DNA from 2 places in the Methylobacterium sp. 88A genome. Region 2 is predicted to be linked to the other one. Evidence: riboswitches for the same ligand, from Rfam matches in the RefSeq annotation. Region 2 holds a riboswitch; the other holds the start of a gene.
What was found. A riboswitch is a leader RNA that binds a small molecule or an ion and turns the genes downstream of it on or off. The one in region 2 is predicted to bind thiamine pyrophosphate.

Region 1: linked by a shared signal. The riboswitch ahead of thiC (phosphomethylpyrimidine synthase ThiC) and the one ahead of thiO (glycine oxidase ThiO) in region 2 are both predicted to bind thiamine pyrophosphate.

What each region holds. Positions count from the first base shown of each region.
Region 1 covers NZ_AQVT01000001.1:4,158,007-4,168,372, forward strand. The annotation lists gene A3OM_RS0119855 (Orn/Lys/Arg decarboxylase N-terminal domain-containing protein) at 1-779, shown strand, start outside; gene A3OM_RS0119860 (GNAT family N-acetyltransferase) at 776-1,393, shown strand; gene A3OM_RS0119865 (DUF533 domain-containing protein) at 1,407-1,916, opposite strand; gene A3OM_RS0119870 (TIGR01244 family sulfur transferase) at 2,090-2,533, shown strand; gene A3OM_RS0119875 (DUF2721 domain-containing protein) at 2,653-3,180, opposite strand; gene A3OM_RS0119880 (BA14K family protein) at 3,396-3,905, opposite strand; TPP riboswitch at 4,287-4,393, shown strand; gene thiC (phosphomethylpyrimidine synthase ThiC) at 4,479-6,386, shown strand; gene A3OM_RS0119890 (D-amino acid dehydrogenase) at 6,440-7,705, opposite strand; gene A3OM_RS0119895 (tautomerase family protein) at 8,072-8,461, opposite strand; gene A3OM_RS0119900 (aspartate aminotransferase family protein) at 8,529-9,878, opposite strand; gene A3OM_RS0119905 (PLP-dependent aminotransferase family protein) at 10,052-10,366, shown strand, end outside.
Region 2 covers NZ_AQVT01000001.1:3,406,528-3,416,893, reverse strand. The annotation lists gene A3OM_RS0116370 (GatB/YqeY domain-containing protein) at 1-214, shown strand, start outside; gene dnaG (DNA primase) at 359-2,284, shown strand; gene rpoD (RNA polymerase sigma factor RpoD) at 2,484-4,484, shown strand; gene A3OM_RS0116355 (hypothetical protein) at 4,617-5,006, opposite strand; gene A3OM_RS0116350 (adenylate/guanylate cyclase domain-containing protein) at 5,171-6,421, shown strand; TPP riboswitch at 6,487-6,617, shown strand; gene thiO (glycine oxidase ThiO) at 6,694-7,914, shown strand; gene thiS (sulfur carrier protein ThiS) at 7,911-8,123, shown strand; gene A3OM_RS0116335 (thiazole synthase) at 8,140-8,934, shown strand; gene A3OM_RS0116330 (thiamine phosphate synthase) at 8,931-9,563, shown strand; gene A3OM_RS0116325 (peptidase) at 9,643-10,366, opposite strand, start outside.

The DNA.
Region 1 (10,366 bases), 750 kb from region 2:
AATACTGGGAGCTGACCCCCGGTGCCGCCTGGCACGGTTTCACCCATGTGGCGCCGAACTACGCCATGACCGACCCGAACAAGCTTACCGTGCTCACCCCCGGCTTCGACCGCCGCACGGGGCAATATGCCGATCATGGCGTACCGGCCCCGATCGTCGCTCAGTATCTGCGTGAAAACCGCATCGTGCCGGAGAAGAACGACCTCAACTCGCTCCTCTTCCTGCTGACGCCGGGCGTCGAATCCTCCAAGGCCGGCACGCTCATCTCCGGCCTCGTGGCGTTCAAGCGCCTGCATGACGAGAACGTGCCGCTCGAGGATGCCATGCCGGAATTCGTCCGGCGCCGGCCGAACCGCTACAAGGGCGTGCGCCTGCGCGACCTCTGCGCGGATTTCCACGCCTTCCACCGCGAGCACGGCACCAGCACGCTCCAGCGCAAGCAGTTCGAGCCGGGGCACCTGCCCGAGATGGTGATGACCCCGAAGGAGGCGGTGCAGCAGCTCACCCGCAACAACGTCGATTACGTGCCGATCGCGGAAGCCGAGGGCCGTGTGGCGACGACCTTGCTTCTGGTCTACCCGCCGGGCATCGGCACGGTGCTGCCGGGCGAGCGACTGGACGAGCGGGCGAAACCCATGCTGGATTACTTCAAGATGTTCGAGCGCTCGGCGAACCTGTTCCCGGGCTTCGAGGCCGAGATCCAGGGCGTGTTCCGCAACGTCGATCCCGACGGGACGATCCGGTTCTACACCTACGTCATGCGCGAGAACCGCCCGTGAGTCCGGACGGGCCGCCCACCGCCTCCGATCCCGAAGTGATCATCCGGCCGTCCTCGGATCCGGACGTGCCGGCCATGGTGGCGATCTACGCTCACCATATCCGGCGGGGCGTGGGGGATGTCGGCGATTTCGAGGAGGATCCGCTCCATCCCGACGACCTCAAGCGCCGCCGCAAGGCCATGCGCAAGAAGCGTCTGCCCCACCTCGTCGCCGATCGCGACGGGGTAGTGGCGGGCTATGCCTATGCCGTGCCGTTCCGCAAACGCCCGGCCTACCGCTACACGCTCAAGCACTCGATCTACGTCCATCACGAGCACCTGAACGCCGGCATCGGCCGGCGCCTGCTGCCGGCTTTGATCGAGGCCTGCGCCGCCGGCGGTTACCGGCAGATGATCGGCTATATCGACGCGCAGAACGAGGCGTCCCTGCGGCTCCACGAAGCCTGCGGCTTCGTCCGCGTCGGCCTGCTGCCGGCGGTGGGCTACAAGTACGGCCGCTGGAGCGACAGCGTCATGGTCCAGCGGGCGCTCGGCACCGGCTCCACCGACCAGCCCGGCACCTGGACGCGCTCGGTGGAGGCGCTGGTGGCCGGGCACGAATGGGTGGGGAAGTGATCCGGCTGCGGCTTCAGGCCGCCTCCAGCCCGGCATCGACCCGCGCGGCCACGTCCTGCGGGACGTCGAGGGCCTCGGCGAGGCGCTTCAGGAACTCCCGCTCCTGCAGCGTATCGGCATCGATGGCCAGACGCGCCGCCGCATAGAGGCGTGCGCCCTGCTCCGGCGACTCCACGCGCTCGGCGAGTTCGTCGATCTCGGCCGGGTCGGTGAGCTCCTTCTCCAGCCATGCGCGGCCATCCCGGTCGATGCCAGCGGCCTCCACCGCCGCGTCGAGGCGCCGGCGCTCCTGCTGGTCGACGATGCCGTCGGCCAGGGTCGCGGCCACCATGGCGCGCAGCATGACGCGCGCCTCGTCCTCACCGACCTGGCTCAGATCGGGGGTCTCGGACGCCGCGGAGGGACGGAGTGCGCGCAGCGCCAGACCCGCGACGAGGGCGAGGCCGCCGAGGGCGGCCGTGGCGGCGATCCCGCCCTTGCGTGAGCGTACGAGCGCATCGACGATCTGTCTTGCATCGGCCATGGTGGTCGTCCTGAAGGCGGGTTGAGGGATCGGATTGGAAACGGACGAGCCCCGTCGCGGGTTCACGATGGGCGGTGCGGTGGAATGAGCATGCCCCGTTCGTCCCCGGCGGAGCGCCCTCCCCCGGCAAACGGAAGCCGCACGGCGCGAAGGCAGCCAACGAGAGAGGCCCCATGACGATCACGCCCATCGAGCCCCGCCTGTCGGTCGCCGGCCAGCCGAACGAGGCGGAGATCGCGGACCTGTCCACGAAGGGCTTTGCCCTGCTCATCAACAACCGTCCCGAAGGCGAGGAGCCGGACCAGTTGGGCAGCGCTGCCGAAGCGGCGGCGGCCGAGGCGGCGGGGCTCGCCTATCTCCATCTCCCCGTCACCGGCCCCGGCATCACCCATGAGGACATCGCGCGTTTCCGCGAGGCCGTGGAGAGCGCACCCGGCCCGGTCCTCGCCCATTGCCGCAGCGGCACGCGCTCGCTGACCCTGTGGGCTTTGTCCGAAGTGCTGGCGGGGCGTCTGCGCCGCGATGACCTCCTGGCCTATGGCCGGGAGCGCGGCTTCGACCTCAGCGGTGCCGTGCGCTGGCTCGACACGCATGGCGACACGCCCGCCGGGACGTGAGATCGCTGGCCCTCAGCAGGTTCGCATTGGCAAGCCAACGCTTCACCTCGCTTAGGTCTTTGACGTGTCGCAGGTTTTGGAACGCAGAACCGGCGACCACTTTTGCTGAACCTGCCTAGTCATGACCGGCGCTGTCGAGGCGAGCGGTGGGGGATCTCTGGTCCGCCCGCTTCACGGTCAGAGGCCTCCACCGTCTGGCGGTCGACTTCGTCCCGGACTCGGCGGCCCGCCATCAGGATCTCGATGAGGAAGGCGACGATGGCCGCCACCGTGCAGACCAGGGCGATTCCGAAGCAGCCGAACAGGACGGAGGCCGTGGCGGCATCGCGCAAGGCCCCCACGAACAGCGTCAGCACCGCGATGCCGGTCATGATGCTGCCGAGCGAGGCGAGGACCACCGCCACGTCGAGCATGAAGGAGCGCCGGCGCAGATAGGCCAACTGGTACGACAGGTGGGCGGCCTCGTCCGCATCCGCCTTCTGCAGCCGGTCGGCGGCGTCATCCACCCGGTCGGCCACCCGCCCCAGGCGCGTGGAGAAGACGTTTAGCAGCGTCGCCAGCGCCGTCAGCAGGAAGGCGGGCGCGAGCGCGATCTGAATGACATGCGCGATGTCGTCGGGAGCGAGGAGTGGACCGGAAGCCATCATGATAGGGCGTTACGCCATGCCGCCCGGCACCGGAAGATGCGCCGTTTCGGAGGTGGACACGGGTTCTGGATGCCGGTGACAGGGCCTTGGGCTTCGACGTCGTCCCTCCTCGGCCGAGCGAACGGCCGCCCCCGGATGCAACGAAGCCCCGCGGCAGGGGCTGCGGGGCTTCCGGACTCGGTGAGGGTCAGGCGATCGCGCCCGGACGACGAGCGTTACTGCGGGCAGCGATGACGCAGGCCGTCATTGCCGAGATAGGTGCCCGACCGCTGATCGTAGGAGCGGAAGCGCTGGATGCAGTAGGCCACGTCCTGGTCGGATCCGCCGACATCCTGCTGGACCTCCACGGCGCCACCGTAATAGGCCGGCGCATAGCCGCCGCCGTAATATCCGTTGTCGTAGCCGTTGCCGTAATACCCGCTTCCGTAGCCATAGCCGATCCCGGCGCCCGCCAGCCCGAGGCCCAGCCCGAGGCCAAGGCCGCCATAGCCCCGCCCATATCCGCGATTGTAGCCATGGCCGTAGTGATGGTGGTGGCCGCCCCGGCCGAAACCACCGCCGCCGCCGAAGCCACCACCGCCGACATTCGGCCCGTGGGCAATTCCGCCATGTCCGCGTCCGCCGCCCATTCCATGACCACCGAAACCACCGAGACTGCCACCTCCGCCGCGTGCGAAGCCTCCGCCGCCGTGACCGTGGCCGCCATGGCCGCCGCCGTGGCTCATACCTCCGCCTCCGCCGCCTCTCCGCGCTTCGGCCGTGGCCGGAAGGAATGCGACCGCGCCGAGCAGAGCGGCGGATGCGAGAATAAGCTTGTTCATGAAACACCAGCCTGACCGTGGAGGGGACATTAGGATAGATAACGCGCCACCGGCCGGGAAGGCTCCATTGTCCATGACTGTTTTCACGTCCCGCGAAAGTCACGCCAATAAAGAACAGTCCTTGCGGATCAAAATCGAGACTACGGTCAACGGTGGAATAACCGCCTGAACCGGAAGAGCCGCGATCCGGCCGGCGCGAGGGTCGCTTCGAGACGGACGGCCATTCACTCCGGCGAGGATGTTTCCCGGGGCGATTGACAAAGGCGCGGCGAGCGCAGACTTTCGAATCGTTCCGAGGGGGGCCCCGTTCAGGGGGCTGAGATAGGGCCGCAGCCCTGACCCTTGAACCTGATCCGGCTCATACCGGCGGAGGGACGGGAACTACGCTTGGGTTGTCTGCTCCAGACGAGCGGGTGCCCGTCGTCCTGACGTACCGTTGCGAACCGGATCGCCTCCCACGCCAGGAGCGAATCCGAAATGAACGCACCAGTCCTCCCCAAAGACCTTTCCGGACAAGAACCCGCCAAGGGGCAGCTGCAAGCGGTGACCACCGGCCCGATCATGGGCTCGCGCAAGGTCTATGCGAGCGTGGCCGGCCGTGACGACATCCGGGTGCCGTTCCGCGAGGTCACGTTGAGCGATCCGAAGGAGGCCCCGGTGCGGGTCTACGATCCGTCGGGTCCCTATACCGAGACCGATGCCCGGATCGACCTGAATGCCGGCCTGCCCCTGCTGCGCGACCCGTGGATCGCCAAGCGCGGCTACGCCACGATCACGCCGCGCGCGGTCAAGCCCGAGGATAACGGCTTCGTGCCGGAGGACAAGCTCGTCGCCCCCTGTCCGGCGACGCGCCAGATCCGCAAGGCCGGCCCCGGCCAGATGGTGACGCAGTACGAGTTCGCCAAAGCCGGGATCATCACCGAGGAGATGATCTACGTCGCCCACCGCGAGAACCTCGCCCGCGAGACGATGCTGGAAGGCGCGCAGACCGCACTGGCCGACGGCAACAGCTTCGGCGCGTCGCTCCCCGCCTTCATCACCCCGGAATTCGTGCGCGACGAGGTGGCGCGCGGCCGCGCCATCATCCCGGCCAACATCAACCACCCCGAGGTGGAGCCGATGGCGATCGGCCGCAACTTCCTCGTCAAGATCAACGCCAATATCGGCAATTCGGCCGTGACGTCGTCCGCCGCCGAAGAGGTGGAGAAACTGGTCTGGGCGACCCGCTGGGGCGCCGACACGGTGATGGACCTCTCCACCGGCCGCAACATCCACAACATCCGCTCGTGGATCGTGCGCAACTCGCCCGTCCCGATCGGCACCGTGCCGATCTATCAGGCGCTCGAGAAAGTCGGCGGCGATCCGCTGAAGCTCGACTGGGAGGTCTTCAAGGACACCCTCATCGAGCAGGCCGAGCAGGGCATCGACTATTTCACCATCCATGCGGGCGTGCGCCTCGCCCATGTGCCGCTCACCGCTCGCCGCGTCACCGGCATCGTCAGCCGAGGCGGCTCGATCATGGCGCGTTGGTGCCTCGCCGGTCACCGGGAATCGTTCCTCTACGAGCGGTTCGACGAGATCTGCGACATCATGCGGGCCTACGACGTCTCGTTCTCGCTGGGCGACGGCCTGCGCCCCGGCTCCATCGCGGATGCCAACGACGCGGCCCAGTTCGCGGAACTCGAGACCCTCGGCGAACTCACCAAGATCGCTTGGGACAAGGGCTGCCAGACCATGATCGAGGGCCCCGGCCACGTGCCGATGCACAAGATCAAGGTGAACATGGAAAAGCAGCTGGAAGAGTGCGGCGAGGCGCCGTTCTACACCCTCGGCCCGCTGACCACCGACATCGCACCGGGCTACGACCACATCACCTCGGGCATCGGCGCCGCCATGATCGGCTGGTTCGGCTGCGCCATGCTCTGCTACGTCACCCCGAAGGAGCATCTCGGCCTGCCCAACCGCGACGACGTGAAGGAAGGCGTGATCACCTACAAGATCGCGGCCCATGCCGCCGATCTCGCCAAGGGCCATCCGGCGGCGCAGCTGCGCGACGACGCCCTGTCACGCGCCCGGTTCGACTTCCGCTGGGAGGACCAGTTCAACCTGTCCCTCGATCCCGACACGGCGCGCGCTTATCACGACGAGACCCTGCCGAAGGACGCCCATAAGGTCGCGCATTTCTGCTCCATGTGCGGCCCGAAATTCTGCTCGATGAAGATCACGCAGGATCTGCGCGCCGAGGTGCTCGCCATGGAGGCGGCCGGACAGGTGCTGGGCGAGGCGACCCCCATGAGCCAGGCCGAGCGCGAGGCGGGAATGGCGGCGAAATCCGCCGAGTTCCAGGCCGAGGGCGGCAAGCTCTACGTCGACGCGGCCGAATAGGCCGCCTCGCCCCACCCCCTCGCGCCCCGGCGCGAGGGGGCATCGCCCCATCGTCAGGCACCGCTTGCGTAGCGGCTGACGGCTAGGTCCGGCGTGGCGATATCCGGCGTGCGGCCGGAGATGAGGTCGGCCAGCACCCGGCCCGAGCCGCAGGCCATGGTCCAGCCCAGGGTGCCATGGCCGGTATTGGTATAGAGGTTCGACAGGCGCGTTCCGCCTACGATGGGCGTGCCATCCGGCGTCATCGGCCGCAGGCCGGTCCAGAACTTGGCCTGAGCAAGGTCGCCACCGGCCGGGAACAGGTCGCCCACGGAGCGGACCAGGGTCTCCCGGCGCGGTCCGCGCAGGACCGCGCTGAAACCGGCGAGCTCGGCGGTGCCGCCGACCCGGATGCGGTCGCCGAGCCGGGTGATCGCGACCTTGTAGGTCTCGTCCATCACCGTCGAGACCGGCGCCGCCTCCGCATCGGTGACCGGCAGGGTGAGGGAATAGCCCTTCACCGGATAGATCGGCAGGTCGATGCCGAGGGGCCGGAGCAGAGCCGGGGTGTAGCTGCCCATGGCCGCCACATAGGCGTCGGCTGTCAGGATTTCGCCGCCTGCCGTCGCCACGCCGCCGATCCGGTCGCCTTCGCTGCGCAGACCGGTGATGGCCGTGCCGTAGCGGAAGACCACGCCGAGGTCTTCGCAGAGTGCGGCGAGGCGCTGGGTGAACAGATGCGCATCGCCGGTCTCGTCGCCGGGGAGCCGCAGACCGCCGACGAAGGTTCCGGCCACCCGCGCCAGGGCCGGCTCGGCCATGATGCAGCCGGCGGGGTCGAGCACCGCGTAGGGAACGCCATAGGCGTCGAGGACGCGCGTGTCGTCCCCGACATGGTCGAGCTGCTTCTGTGTCCGGAACAGCTGGAGCGTACCCTGCTCGCGATGGTCGTAACTGATGCCGGTCTCGGCGCGCAGGTCGCGCAGCACGTCGCGGCTGTACTCGGCCAGGCGCACCATCCGGCCCTTGTTGCGCTGGTAGGCCTCCTCCGTGCAATTCGCCAGCATGCGGGCGAGCCAGCCGTAGAAACGCGGCTCGAAACTCGGCCAGACCACGAGGGGCCGGTGGCGCATCATCAGCCACTTCATGGCTTTCAGCGGGATGCCCGGAGCGGCCCAGGGCGCCGAATATCCCGGCGAGACCTGGCCGGCATTGGCGAAACTCGTCTCGAGCCCCGCCGCCGGCTGGCGCTCCAGCACGGTGACCCGGTGGCCGGCTTTGGCCAGGTAATAGGCCGAGGTGACGCCGACGACACCGCCACCGAGGATCAGGACATGCATGGCCGGCGTTCCGTAGAGGGTCGGGGTAGGGTCCGGACTGGGCTCGACGCCCCGAGCGGGTTCGCATCGGCAAGCCGCCGCTTCACCTTGCTCAGTCCTTACGGCGTGTCGCAGGTTTCAGGCCGCAGAAGCGGCGCCCCTCGTCGCGAGCCCCGCCCAGGGCCTGTTTGAGTTGTTTTTCCAAGGCTTTACCTCATCCTGAGGTGCCGCGTAGCGGTCTCGAAGGAGCCCTCCAGGGATCGCGTGATGACTGGAGGGCTCCCTCAAAGCCCTTTGCTCGCGCAAAGGGCACCTCAGGATGGGGGGGTCGGATAGGATGATCGACTTTGGTTTGAGCAACCGCTGCGAAATCCGATCGAACGGTGGTCAGAGCTCGCCGGTGAGGAACTGCGCCCGGCCGTGACCGAAGGACCAATCCTCGTCGGTGTTCTCCACCGTCGAGACCATGACGTCGGCCGGGGCGATGCCGCAGGCGGCTTCGAGCTTCTCGGTCAGCAGCTTGTAGAACAGCTGCTTCTTCTCATTGCCGCGCGGCCGGGTGATCATCTGGACCACCACCACGTCCTTGGTGCGCGGGATGTCGAGCCCGGTATCCTCGACGATCATCCGCGAGGGCTTGTGCTCGGTGACGATCTGGTAGCGGTCGCCCGGCGGGACGTTGAACGCCTCCAGCATCGCCTCGTGCGCGGCGTCGAGGAGCGTCTTCAGTTCGGAATCGGTGCGGCCTTCCAGGATATCGAAGCGCATCAGGGGCATGTCGGTTCAACCTTCGAAGAGAATGGAACGGGTCACGGGCCGTCTATCGGGTGAGCGCCGCCGCCGATTAGGCTTCGGCGCGGATGAGGCCGCGCAGCATCTCGATCATGCCGGTGATCTGGGCTTGGGTCGAGATGAAGGGCGGCCCCATGGCGATGGTGTCGCCGGTGAAGCGCAGGAGGATGCCCTCGCGCAGGCCGCGCTCGAAGATCCGCAGCGCGCGCGCGCCGGGCTGGCCCGGTGTCGGTTCGAGGTCCACCGCCGCCGTCAGGCCGAAATTGCGGATGTCCTTGATGCCCGGCTCGTCGCGCAGCGTGTGGACGGCCCCCTCGAGGATCGGCTCCAACTCGCGCACGCGGGCGAAGAGGTCGCCCTCCTCCATGAGGTCGAGGGAGGCATGAGCGACGGCCGCCGCCAGGGGATGGCCCGAATAGGTGTAGCCGTGGAACAGCTCCACCGCCGCGGCCGGCCCGGTCATGAACGTGTCGTAGATCTCCTTCCGCACGATCACGCCGCCCATCGGAACGATGCCGTTGGTGATGCCCTTGGCGAAGGTGATCATGTCGGGGATCACGCCGAGGCGGTCAGCGCCGAAGGGCGCGCCGAGCCGCCCGAAGCCGGTGATCACCTCGTCGAAGATCAGCAGGATGCCATGCCGCGTACAGATTTCGCGCAGGCGCTGGAGATAGCCCAGCGGCGGCACGATGACCCCCGCCGAGCCCTGCAGCGGCTCGACGATGACGCAGGCGATGGTGCCCGCATCGTGCAGCGCCACCATCCGCTCGAGGTCGTCGGCGAGATGCGCGCCCCAGGCGGGCTGGCCCTTGGAGAAGGCCATCTCGGCGTAATCGTGGGTATGGCGCAGGTGGTCGACGCCCTGGATCATGGCGGTGGCGAACATCTTGCGGTTGGCCACCATGCCGCCCACCGACATGCCGCCGAAGCCGACGCCGTGATAGCCCTTCTCACGGCCGATCATGCGGAAGCGGCCGGCCTCGCCGCGCAGGCGGTGATAACCAAGCGCGATCTTGAGGGCGGTATCGACGGCCTCCGAGCCGGAATTGGTGAAGAACACTCGGTCCAGCCCGTCCGGCGCCATGTCGGCGATGCGCTCGGCCAGCCGCAGCGTCACCGGGTTGGTCATCTGGAAGGCGGGACAGTAATCGAGCGTCTCGGCCTGCCGGCGCAGGGCCTCGACGATCCGCGGCTGGGCATGGCCGAGGGGGCAGCACCACAGGCCCGACAGGCTGTCGAACAGTTCGCGCCCGTCGGCGGTGCGGTAATAGGCGCCCTTGGCCGAGGTGACGATGCGCGGCGTCGGGTCGGCCTTCACGTGGCGATTGGGCGTGAACGGCATCCAGTAGGGCTCGACATTGAGCTGCCGGTCCGCCGCCTGGTCGATGATCGCATGATCCATGTGTCTCTCCGCCGATCCGCGATGCAAGAACCCGACCCTCGCCGCACTGCGTTATCGCCCGGCCCAAGCTCACCGACTATAGACAGTTGGCGGGTTGGCACGCGCAGCTGTATCTGTTCACCCGCCCATACAGTCGGATCGCCGAGACCGGTCCAGCCCTGAAAAGACGGCCCATGATCAGCCTCGACCCCGCCAGCACCGCCCCCCTCGTCGCTCAGCTGGTGGAGGCCGTCTCCGAGCGCATCCGCAGCGGGAGCGTGGCGCCGGGCGCCCGCCTGCCCTCGGTGCGCAAGCTGGCCGTTCAGTGCGGCGTGAGCACGCTGACCGTGTCGAACGCCTATAACCGGTTGGTGGCGGACGGCCTGCTCGAGGCCCGGCGCGCGAGCGGATACTTCGTCTCGGCCCGGCTGCTCGACCGCATGGCCAGCGTCCCCCGGCGGAAACCCATACAGATCTCGGTGGATTCCGGGTGGCTGCTCCAGCGGGTC
Region 2 (10,366 bases):
GGCCGAGGCCGCGATCATCGCGGGCTACCTGCCCCAGCAGATGGACGAGGCCGAGACCCGCGCCGCCATCGAGGCCGCCGTGGCCGAGACCGGCGCGGCCGGCCCGAAGGACATGGGCAAGGTCATCGCCGCCCTGAAGGGCAAGTTCGCCGGCCGGATGGATTTCGGCAGAGCGAGCGGTCTGGTCAAGGACGTGCTCAACGCCAAGGCTTGAAGACTTGCGCCGATCGGACCGGACGGTGACGAGGCCCACTCGTCACGGTCCGGTCCGAGGCATGCGCGATGGATGCGTCGAAGCGTTCGGGACTCCTTAAACGCTGTAGGCTAGACTGCCGGCCTGCAAAGGTCTGGTTCACCCGTGCGTTACCCACCCCACATCCTCGAAGAGATCAGGGCGCGGCTTCCCGCTTCCGACGTGGTCGGGCGGCGCGTGCGGCTGAAGAAGGCCGGCCGCGAGTGGCGCGGCCTGTCGCCGTTCAATTCGGAGAAGACCCCGTCCTTCTACGTCAACGACCAGAAGCAGTTCTATCACTGCTTTTCGTCCGGCAAGCACGGTGACGTCTTCACCTTCCTGATGGAGACCGAGGGCCTCAGCTTTCCCGAGGCGGTGGAGCGCCTGGCCGGGGAGGCGGGGGTGACCCTGCCCGCGCCCAGCGCCGATGCGCGGGAGATGGAGACGAAGCGCACCGGCGCTTTCGAGGTCATGGAACTGGCGGCCGCCTATTACGAGGACCAGCTCAAGGGTCGCCTCGGCACCAGCGCCCGCGCCTATCTCGACCGGCGCGAACTCGGCCCCGAGGTCCGCTCGCGTTTCCGGCTCGGCTACGCCACGTCGGAGCGCTACGGACTGCGCGACCACTTGGCCGCCAAGGACGTGGACAAGGAGCTGATGGCCGAACTCGGCCTGCTCGTCAGCGGCGACGACATCGCCGTCCCCTTCGACAAGTTCCGCGACAGGGTGATGTTTCCCATCACCGACAGCCGGGGCCGGGTCATCGCCTTCGGCGGGCGCGCGATGCAGGCCGACGCCAAGGCGAAGTACATGAATTCGCCGGAGACCCCGCTCTTCCACAAGGGGCAGGTGCTCTACAACCTGCATGGCGCCCGCAAGGCCGCCCATGATCGCGGGACGATCATCGCCGTGGAAGGCTATGTCGACGTCATCGCCATGACCATGGCCGGACACCCGAACGCCGTCGCCGGCCTCGGCACGGCCTTGACGGAGGAACAGCTGGCGCTGCTCTGGCGCCATGCCGACGAGCCGATCCTGTGTTTCGACGGCGACGGCGCCGGCCAGCGCGCGGCGTTCAAGGCCCTCGACGTGGCGCTGCCGGGGCTGACGCCGGGCAAGTCGCTTCGTTTCGCCCTCCTGCCGGAAGGGCAGGACCCCGACGACCTGCTCCGCTCGGCCGGCGCCTCGGCCATCGACCGGGTGCTCGACGGAGCCCGCCCCCTCGTGGAGGTGTTGTGGTCGCGCGCCACCGAATCGACGCCGACGGATACGCCCGAACGCAAGGCCGGCCTCGCCAAGAGCCTGCGCGAGATGGTCGCCTCGATCCGCGACGAGACGGTGCGGCGGTTCTACAAGGACGAGATCGAGGGACGCCTGCGCGCCCTTTCTCCCGGAGGCGGTGGCGGTGGCCAGCGCCGGACCGGCTACGAGCCCCGGAGCGGAGGAGGCTCGACGTTCCAGCGCAAGCCGAGGCCGGGAGACCCGCCGCCCTCGCCGCGAATCACCACGAAGTTCAATCCGCTCTTCGCCGGGTCGACGAACTCCGGCGGGACGGCTATGTTCAGGGATCGCGAGGCGATGATCGTCTCCAGTCTCCTCGCCCACCCGGAATTGTTGGGGATAGAAGCCGAGGATCTGGCGGCTCTGGAACTCGACGATCCCGACGCGCAGGCGCTGCGGTCCCTCCTGCTGGACCAGGCGGCGGACGCCGATCAGCCCGATGTGGAGGTTCTGGAGAGCCGATTGCGGAGGGCGGGGCTCGATGGCGCGGCCACGCGTCTTGCGACCCATGTTCGTCCGGGAGACCGCTGGACACTCGATTCGCATGCGGATCGGATGCGTCTGGAAGACGCATTGCGTCAGGCCGTGATCTTGCACCGGAAGTCTGGCGCGCTAAATAGCGAACTTCGCGCTGCCGAGAGAGCACTGGCCGAGGAGGGATCCGAGGCCAACTTCGCTTGGCTATGTGACGTCAAGGAACGTATGGCCGTGGTCGCAGGGGCGGAGGCGGACGCCGAAGTGCCAGAATCGGACGATACGGCGGCCGCGTAACCGCGACGAACCGGAATTTAGGGTGCCGCTCGCGGCACATGGTTAACAGTCGGTCAAGCGTAGCGATTGTAGACCGGGACATGAGATATCGACGCGGTCGCATCGTGCGCGCCGCACATCAAAGAGAATGGCGGCGTGGACGACGCGGAGTGAGCCGAACGCTCCCGCTCAACGCGACCAGGGCAACAATAGGCGGACCATGGCGACGAAGGCAACGGAACGGGACGAAACGGATGCTGCTCCTGAGCAACAGACGGACGGACCGCTCCTCGATCTGACCGATGCCTCGGTCAAGCGGATGGTGAAGCTCGCCAAGAAGCGCGGCTACATCACCTACGAGGAGATCAACGAGGTTCTGCCCGAGGGCCAGTCCGATCCGGACCAGCTCGAGGACGTGCTGTCGCAGCTCTCCGAGATGGGCATCAACGTCGTCGAGGCGGAAGAGACCGAGGATGCCGGTGGCGAGAAGCCGGCCAACGGCGAAGCCTCCGACGACGACGAGGCCGCCGAGGGGACGGAAGTCGCCGAGATCGCGCCGACCAAACCCCTCGCCGTGCGCGAGACCACGGCCAAGGAGCCCACCGACCGGACCGACGATCCGGTGCGGATGTACCTGCGCGAGATGGGCTCGGTGGAGCTTCTCTCCCGTGAGGGCGAAATCGCCATCGCCAAGCGCATCGAGGCCGGCCGCGAAGCCATGATCGCGGGCCTCTGCGAGAGCCCGCTGACGTTCCAGGCCATCATCATCTGGCGCGACGAGCTCGTCGACGGCCGCGTGCTCCTGCGCGACATCATCGATCTCGAAGCCACCTATGCCGGCCCGGACGCCAAGAACGCGCCGCAACTCACCGAGGGTGAGGACGGCGACGAGGCCGAGGCGGAGGCACCGATCCCCGCCGAGGGCGGCGACGACGAAGACGACATGGAGAACAACGTCTCGCTCGCGGCGATGGAAGCTGAGATCAAGCCGCGCGTTCTCGAGACGTTCGACAACATCGCCAACAACTACAAGAAACTGCGCAAGCTCCAGAACGAGCATGCCGACCTGAAGGCCGGCGGCGGCACGCAGACCTCCGCCCAGAGCCAGAAGCAGTCCGATTTCAAGGACACCGTCGTCGCCGACGTGAAGTCGCTGTCCCTGAACTCGAACCGCATCGAGGCGCTGGTCGAGCAGCTCTACGACATCAACAAGCGCCTCATCAGCCATGAGGGCCGCCTCATGCGCTATGCCGAGAGCCACGGCGTCGCCCGCGACGAGTTCCTGCGCCACTACCAGGGCTGGGAGCTCGATCCGAACTGGATGGAGCGTGTCGGCAAGCTCGGCGGCAAGGGCTGGAAGAACCTCGTCGAGAAGGGCGCCAAGCAGGTCGCCGACCTGCGCGAGCAGATCCTGACGCTCGCCTCCGAGACCGGTCTCGAGATCGGCGAGTACCGCAAGATCGTCAACATGGTCCAGAAGGGCGAGCGCGAAGCCCGTCAGGCCAAGAAGGAGATGATCGAGGCCAATCTCCGCCTCGTGATCTCCATCGCCAAGAAATACACCAACCGCGGCCTGCAGTTCCTGGACCTGATCCAGGAGGGCAATATCGGCCTGATGAAGGCCGTCGATAAGTTCGAGTATCGCCGGGGCTACAAGTTCTCGACCTACGCGACCTGGTGGATCCGGCAGGCGATTACCCGCTCCATCGCCGATCAGGCGCGCACCATCCGCATTCCTGTGCACATGATCGAGACGATCAACAAGATCGTCCGGACATCGCGCCAGATGCTGCATGAAATCGGCCGCGAGCCGACTCCCGAGGAGCTGGCCGAGAAGCTGGCCATGCCTCTGGAGAAGGTCCGAAAGGTCCTGAAGATCGCCAAGGAGCCGATCTCCCTCGAAACGCCCATCGGCGACGAGGAGGATTCGCATCTCGGCGATTTCATCGAGGACAAGAACGTCGTTCTGCCGATCGATGCGGCGATCCAGTCGAACCTGCGCGAGACCACCACTCGCGTGCTGGCCTCGCTGACGCCGCGCGAGGAGCGCGTGCTGCGGATGCGCTTCGGCATCGGCATGAACACCGACCACACCCTCGAAGAGGTCGGTCAGCAATTCTCGGTGACCCGCGAGCGTATCCGCCAGATCGAGGCGAAGGCGCTGCGCAAGCTCAAGCACCCGAGCCGTTCGCGCAAGCTGCGGAGCTTCCTCGACAATTGAGGGCGGACCGGCCCTCTCCTTCGTGACGAGGGACTGTCTATCTGAAACGACAATGGCGCACCGAAGGGTGCGCCATTGTCGTTTCAGCTCACGTCTTCACGCCAGGGGAGGCTACACGTCGCCCCCGATCCCTCATTGGTTCCCTGCCCGGGCCGGATCGAAGCCGCGCTTGCGCGAATAGATGCTTTCGGCGTCGGGCATGACGGCGCCCGCCACGGGGGTCACGCGCCCGGCGACGCGCTGCTTCTGTCGAGACCCATCCGTCCTGCAACCCGTGCAGAGAGAGGCGATGGCCCGTTCCCCGCGACGGGCGATCCGCTCGTTGAAGACCGTCTGACGCCGGCTGCTGGCTTCGTTGGACTCCGAAAAGCTCGACGTCGTCGGAATGCCGGCTTCGTCCCGCGATGCGGGGGGAGCCTGCACGGGTGTGTTGGCGGCGGGAAGCAGGACGGGACCGGCCTGCGCGGCCCCGGCAAGCGCCATGGCGATCACGAGGGCGACGGCACGGGGTGAGATAGGCATGGGTGGTTCCGATGACGGGGGATAGAATCTCGGCGTCATGATGAGCCGGTATTGGTCATTTTCACCTTATCATGGCACCAATGGGACGATATTGACCGTCGGACCTGGTGACTAACGTGGCGGCACCCGTTGCCGCCCGCGCCCCTCCGACCCACTTTGGCATCATGCTCGATCTTGGCCCGCCTCATCCCTCGCCGACTGCCGAAGCGGATGGGTCGGAGGCGAACGACGTGCCGTTCGGGTCCCTGCAGGAATGTGTCGCCCTGAGGGATTGGCTCCTGATCGAAGGGGCGCGCCTGCCGCAGGCGGACGACCTCCTGGCGGGGATGTCCGAGCGGCTGATCGCCCTCGGCGTTCCCGTCCACCGGGCATCCACCGCCATCGACACGCTTCATTCCGAGTATTCCGGGGTCGGTCGATTCTGGACCCCCGAGAGCGGATCGACCGTGCGCCTGTTTCCGCACGGGGAAGCGTCCGACAAGGCGTATCACGACAGTCCGTTCTTCACCGTTCATGAGACCGGCGAATGGCTGATGGTCGACCTGAACGACGCGGATGATCTGCGATACTCGATCATCGGCGATCTCAAGGCTGGGGGCTACACGCATTACATCGTGGCGCCGCTGTTCTTCACCAACGGCTCGCGTAACGGCATCACCTTCGCGACCCGCGCCCCGGACGGATTCCGCGATGAGGACATCGCCATACTTCGGTTCGTCATGCCGACCCTGGCTGCGGTGATGGAGATGCGGATCGTCAACAAGACGCTGGATCAGGTCCTGCGCATCTATGTGGGCGACGAGCCGCACCGGGCGATCCTGTCCGGCGACATCCGTCGCGGGCAGGTCAAGCGCATCCGCTCGGCCATCCTGTTCGCCGACATGCGAGACTACACCCAGATCTCCGCCGACATGACGCCCGAGGAAGCCGTCGACCTCCTCAACATCTTCTTCGATTGCCTGGTGCCGGCGGTGGAGCGGGAGGGCGGCGAGGTTCTGAAATATCTCGGCGACGGGCTGCTGGCGATCTTCCGCGAGCGCGGCGACGATCTCGGCGGAGCCGCCAAGGGCGCGCTCATCGCCGCCCGTTCCGCCCTCTCCGCCCTCGACGAGGCGAATGCCACCGGGCGTTTCGCGCAGCCCGTCGTTGCCGGCATCGCGCTCCACCACGGGGAGGCGGCCTACGGCAATGTCGGCTCCGGCGCGCGCCTCGACTTCACCGTCATCGGCCGCGACGTGAATCTGGCGAGCCGCCTCGCACGCCTGAACAAGGTCCTCGGCGAACCGCTCCTCATGTCGAAGCCCTTCGTCGATTTCCTCTGGGACGAATCGGAATCCCTCGGCGAGCACGCGCTCGACGGGTTCGCCGAATCGATGGGCGTCTACCGGCCGGGGCGGACACCGGCGGCACTCTGACACCGGCTGGCATATCAAACGGCGTCGGCGGGGATTGACCGGAGCGTGGTCCTTGCCCACATCTGGGATGTTCCAGGGAGATCCCCGTCAAGGGGCTGAGAAACCGATGAGCGTGGACCTCGTGTTCGCGCGGCGCGGAAATCCTTCGAACCTGAACCGGCTCATACCGGCGTAGGGATTGGACCGTGGGTTTTCTGTTCAAGGAAGCCCGGCACGCTTCGGATCGGAAGCTGAAGGACACCAATCTCTGCGGATCATCGCGGAGGTTTCCCTTGGACGTCTCAGCCACCCCGAATACCCTATCGCGCCGGTCCACCGGTCTCGTCGTCGACGGCAACGCACTGCCCGCGCGAAGCGACGTCGTGATCGTCGGCGCCGGTTTGATCGGCCTGTCCGCGGCATGGCGCCTGGCTCGGGCGGGTCTCACCGTCACGGTGATCGAGCGTGACACCGTGGGCGCCGGGGCGAGTCTCGCGGCCACGGGGATGCTCGCGCCTGCGGCGGAACACGAGCCGGGCTCCGATCCGCTGCTTCCCCTGGCCCTCATGAGCTTGGCGCGCTGGCCGGGCTTTCGCGATGAACTCCAGGCCGCCTCCGGTATCGGCATCGATTACCGGGAGGAGGGAACCCTCGTCCTCGCCATCGGCCGCGACGAGGTGGACCGCCTGCGCTTTCGGCACGACCTCCAGATCCGCTCCGGCCTCACCGCCCGCTGGCTGTCGGGGACGGAAGTCCGTGCCCGTGAGCCGGCCCTTCGCCCTTCGGTCACCGCCGGCCTGTTCTGCGCGGAGGATCATCAGGTCGACCCGCCCCTCGTCATGGCGGCGCTCACCCGCGCGGCCCAGGCGGCCGGAGTGACCATCGTCGAGCGATGTCCGGCGGAAGCGCTGGATTGGGAGGGGGGGCGCGTCCGGGGCGTCGCGACGCCGCGCGGAACCGCATCGGCCGGGACCGTGATTCTCGCGGCGGGCGCATGGAGCGGGGAGGCCGGCCTCCTGCCGGAGGACCTCGCCCTGCCGGTTCGGCCGATCCGCGGCCAGTCGCTGGCGCTGAAGACCACGGCCCGGACGGGCAATCTCTCGCACATGGTGTGGACCGAACAGGTCCACATGGCCCCGAAGGCCGATGGCCATCTCATCGTGGGGGCCACGGTGGAGGATTGCGGCTTCGTTCCGGGCGTCACCGCCGGCGGTCTCTACGCGCTCCTCGAAGGGGCGCGACGTGTCTTGCCCGGCATCGAGGAGATGGAAGTCGAGGCGGTCTGGAGCGGGTTCCGGCCGACCTCGGACGACGATGCGCCGATCATCGACACCCTGGCGCCCGGCCTCGTGGCGGCCACCGGCCATCACCGCAACGGATACCTTCTGGCTCCCGCCACGGCCGACGCCGTCTGTGCCCTTCTCACCACCGGCGCACTGCCCGATTTCGCGCGCGGCTTCGGTCTCGCCCGGTTCCGGCGGCCCGCGCGGGCCGAGAGGAGGGCTTTCGCATGAGGCTCACCATCAACGGGCACCCGCGCGAGGTCGAGGCGGCGGACCTGTGGGCCCTCTTCCGGGTCGAGGCGGAGGAGACGGGGATCGAGAGCCCGCAGGGCATCGCCATCGCGCTGAACGGCACCGTCATCCGCCGTCGCGACTGGGAGACGACCCCGGTGGCCGAGGGCGACAAGGTCGAGATCGTGCGCGCCATGCAGGGCGGATAGTCGAGGGATCGGGATCATGAACGGACATACGATCGAAGCCGCTGCCGACGACGCGCTGGTCATCGCCGGCGTGAGCTTGGGCTCCCGCCTCTTCATCGGCACGGCGGGATATCCCACGCAGAGCATCATGGTCGATGCGGTGGAAGCCTCCGGGGCGGAGGTCGTCACCGCCTCCATCCGTCGCGTTTCCCTCCAGGGCCATGGCTCGGATACGGTGCGGCGCCTGAAGGGGTATCGCTTCCTGCCCAACACCGCCGGCTGCGAGACCGCCCGCGACGCGATCATGACAGCCGAACTGGCCCGCGAGGCCCTCGACACCAACTGGATCAAGGTCGAGGTCATCGGCGACCGCGAAACGCTCTATCCGGACGTGGCCGAGTTGCTGGAAGCCTGTCGCCACCTCGTCGATGACGGGTTCGTCGTGCTGCCCTATTGCAACGACGATCCCGTCGTGTGCCAGCGGCTCGCCGATATCGGCTGCGCGGCGGTGATGCCGATGGGGTCGCTCATCGGGTCGGGGATGGGGGTCGCCAACCCCGCCAATCTCGAATTGATCTGTCGCCGCGCCAGCGTGCCGGTCATCGTGGATGCGGGGATCGGCACCGCCTCCGACGCGGTCGTGGCCATGGAACTCGGCGCCGCCGGCTGCCTCCTCAACACTGCCGTCGCCAAGGCCGACGACCCCGTCCGCATGGCCCGCGCCATGCGCCACGCCGTCGAAGCCGGCCGGCTCGCCCATCTCGCCGGCCGCATCCCCAAGCGGGGACGCGCCGAACCGTCGAGCCCACAGCTCGGACTCGTCGGTTCGTGACGCGTAACCCGTCGGGGCTCCTTCTGGTCACCGACCGGGCCGGGAGCCCGATGGGCTTGGTCGGGAGGATCGAGGCGGCGCTGGCGGGTGGGGCCCGCTGGATCTGGTTCAGGGACCGCGACCTCGACGCAGTCTCACGCCGTGTCCTCGCCGAAGAGCTGATGGGGCCGGTGCGGGAGGTGGGGGCAGGGCTCATCGTCGGGGGGGATGTGGCCCTCGCCCGCGCCATCGGTGCCGATGGGGTGCATCTCGGCGGAGGGGCAATGCCCCCGGACATCGCGGCGGCACGGCGGGATCTTCCGCCCGGATGCCTTCTCGGAATCTCGGCCCATTCACCCGTGGAGGTGATCCGGGCCGCCGAAGCGGGCGTGGATTACGCCACCCTCAGCCCCATCTTCGCGACCCGAAGCAAGCCGGGATATGGGCCGGCCCTCGGCCCGGACGTCTTGGAGCGCGGTCCCGGACCGACAATTCCGGTCTTCGCCCTCGGAGGCGTCACGCCGGCGAATGCGGGAGCGTGCCGCGACGCCGGGTTTTCCGGAATCGCCGTCATGGGCGGGGTCATGGTGGCGGCGGATTCACGAGCGGCGGTGCGCGCCTATCTCGATGCCTGGGAGATCCGGAGCTGAGCAGGCCTCGCAAAGAAGCTCGCCGGTCCCGCGGTACTGGAACCGGCGAACTCCTGGGATTTGTACGAAGCGAACGGGCTCAGTGCCCAGCGGGGCCGTAAGGGGGGCGTGGGATGGCCCGGTGCGCTGCGCGCAGGGCCGCGGACCAACGCTCGCGCAGATCGTGGAAGTAGGATTCTCCCGCCTCGATCCGATGGCTCACTTCGAGGTCGAGCGCATTGCGACGGGCCACGGCGATATCGATGGGCAAACCCACGCCGAGATTCGACCGCATGGTCGAATCCATGGAGACGAGGCTCACTTTCAGGGCATCGTAGAGGTCGGTCTCGAACTTCACGGCCCGATCGAGGATGGGTTTGCCGTATTTGTGCTCACCGATCTGCAGGAACGGCGCATCGGTGCTGCACTCGATGAAATTGCCCGCCGAATAGATCAGGAACAGACGCATGGGCTCGTTGCCGATCTGACCGCCGAATAGCAGCGAGATCGAGAACCGGAGATTGGCCGCCTCGAACCCGGCCTTCTCGATGGCGCGGACGCGACGGATCGCCTTGCCGATGAGCTGGGCGGCCTGGAACATCGTCGTGGTTTCGGTGAGCTTCAGCGTCGGCTCACCGTCGTCGCCGGCAACACCCTCGGCGAGCATGCTGAGCACCGATTGGGTCACGGAGAGGTTGCCGGCCGATGCCAGCATCATCACGCGCTCGCCGGGGACGTTGAAGTGATGCAGCTTGCGGTAGGTCGAGATGTCGTCGAGGCCCGCATTGGTGCGGGTATCGGCAACCATCACGAGCCCTTCCTCG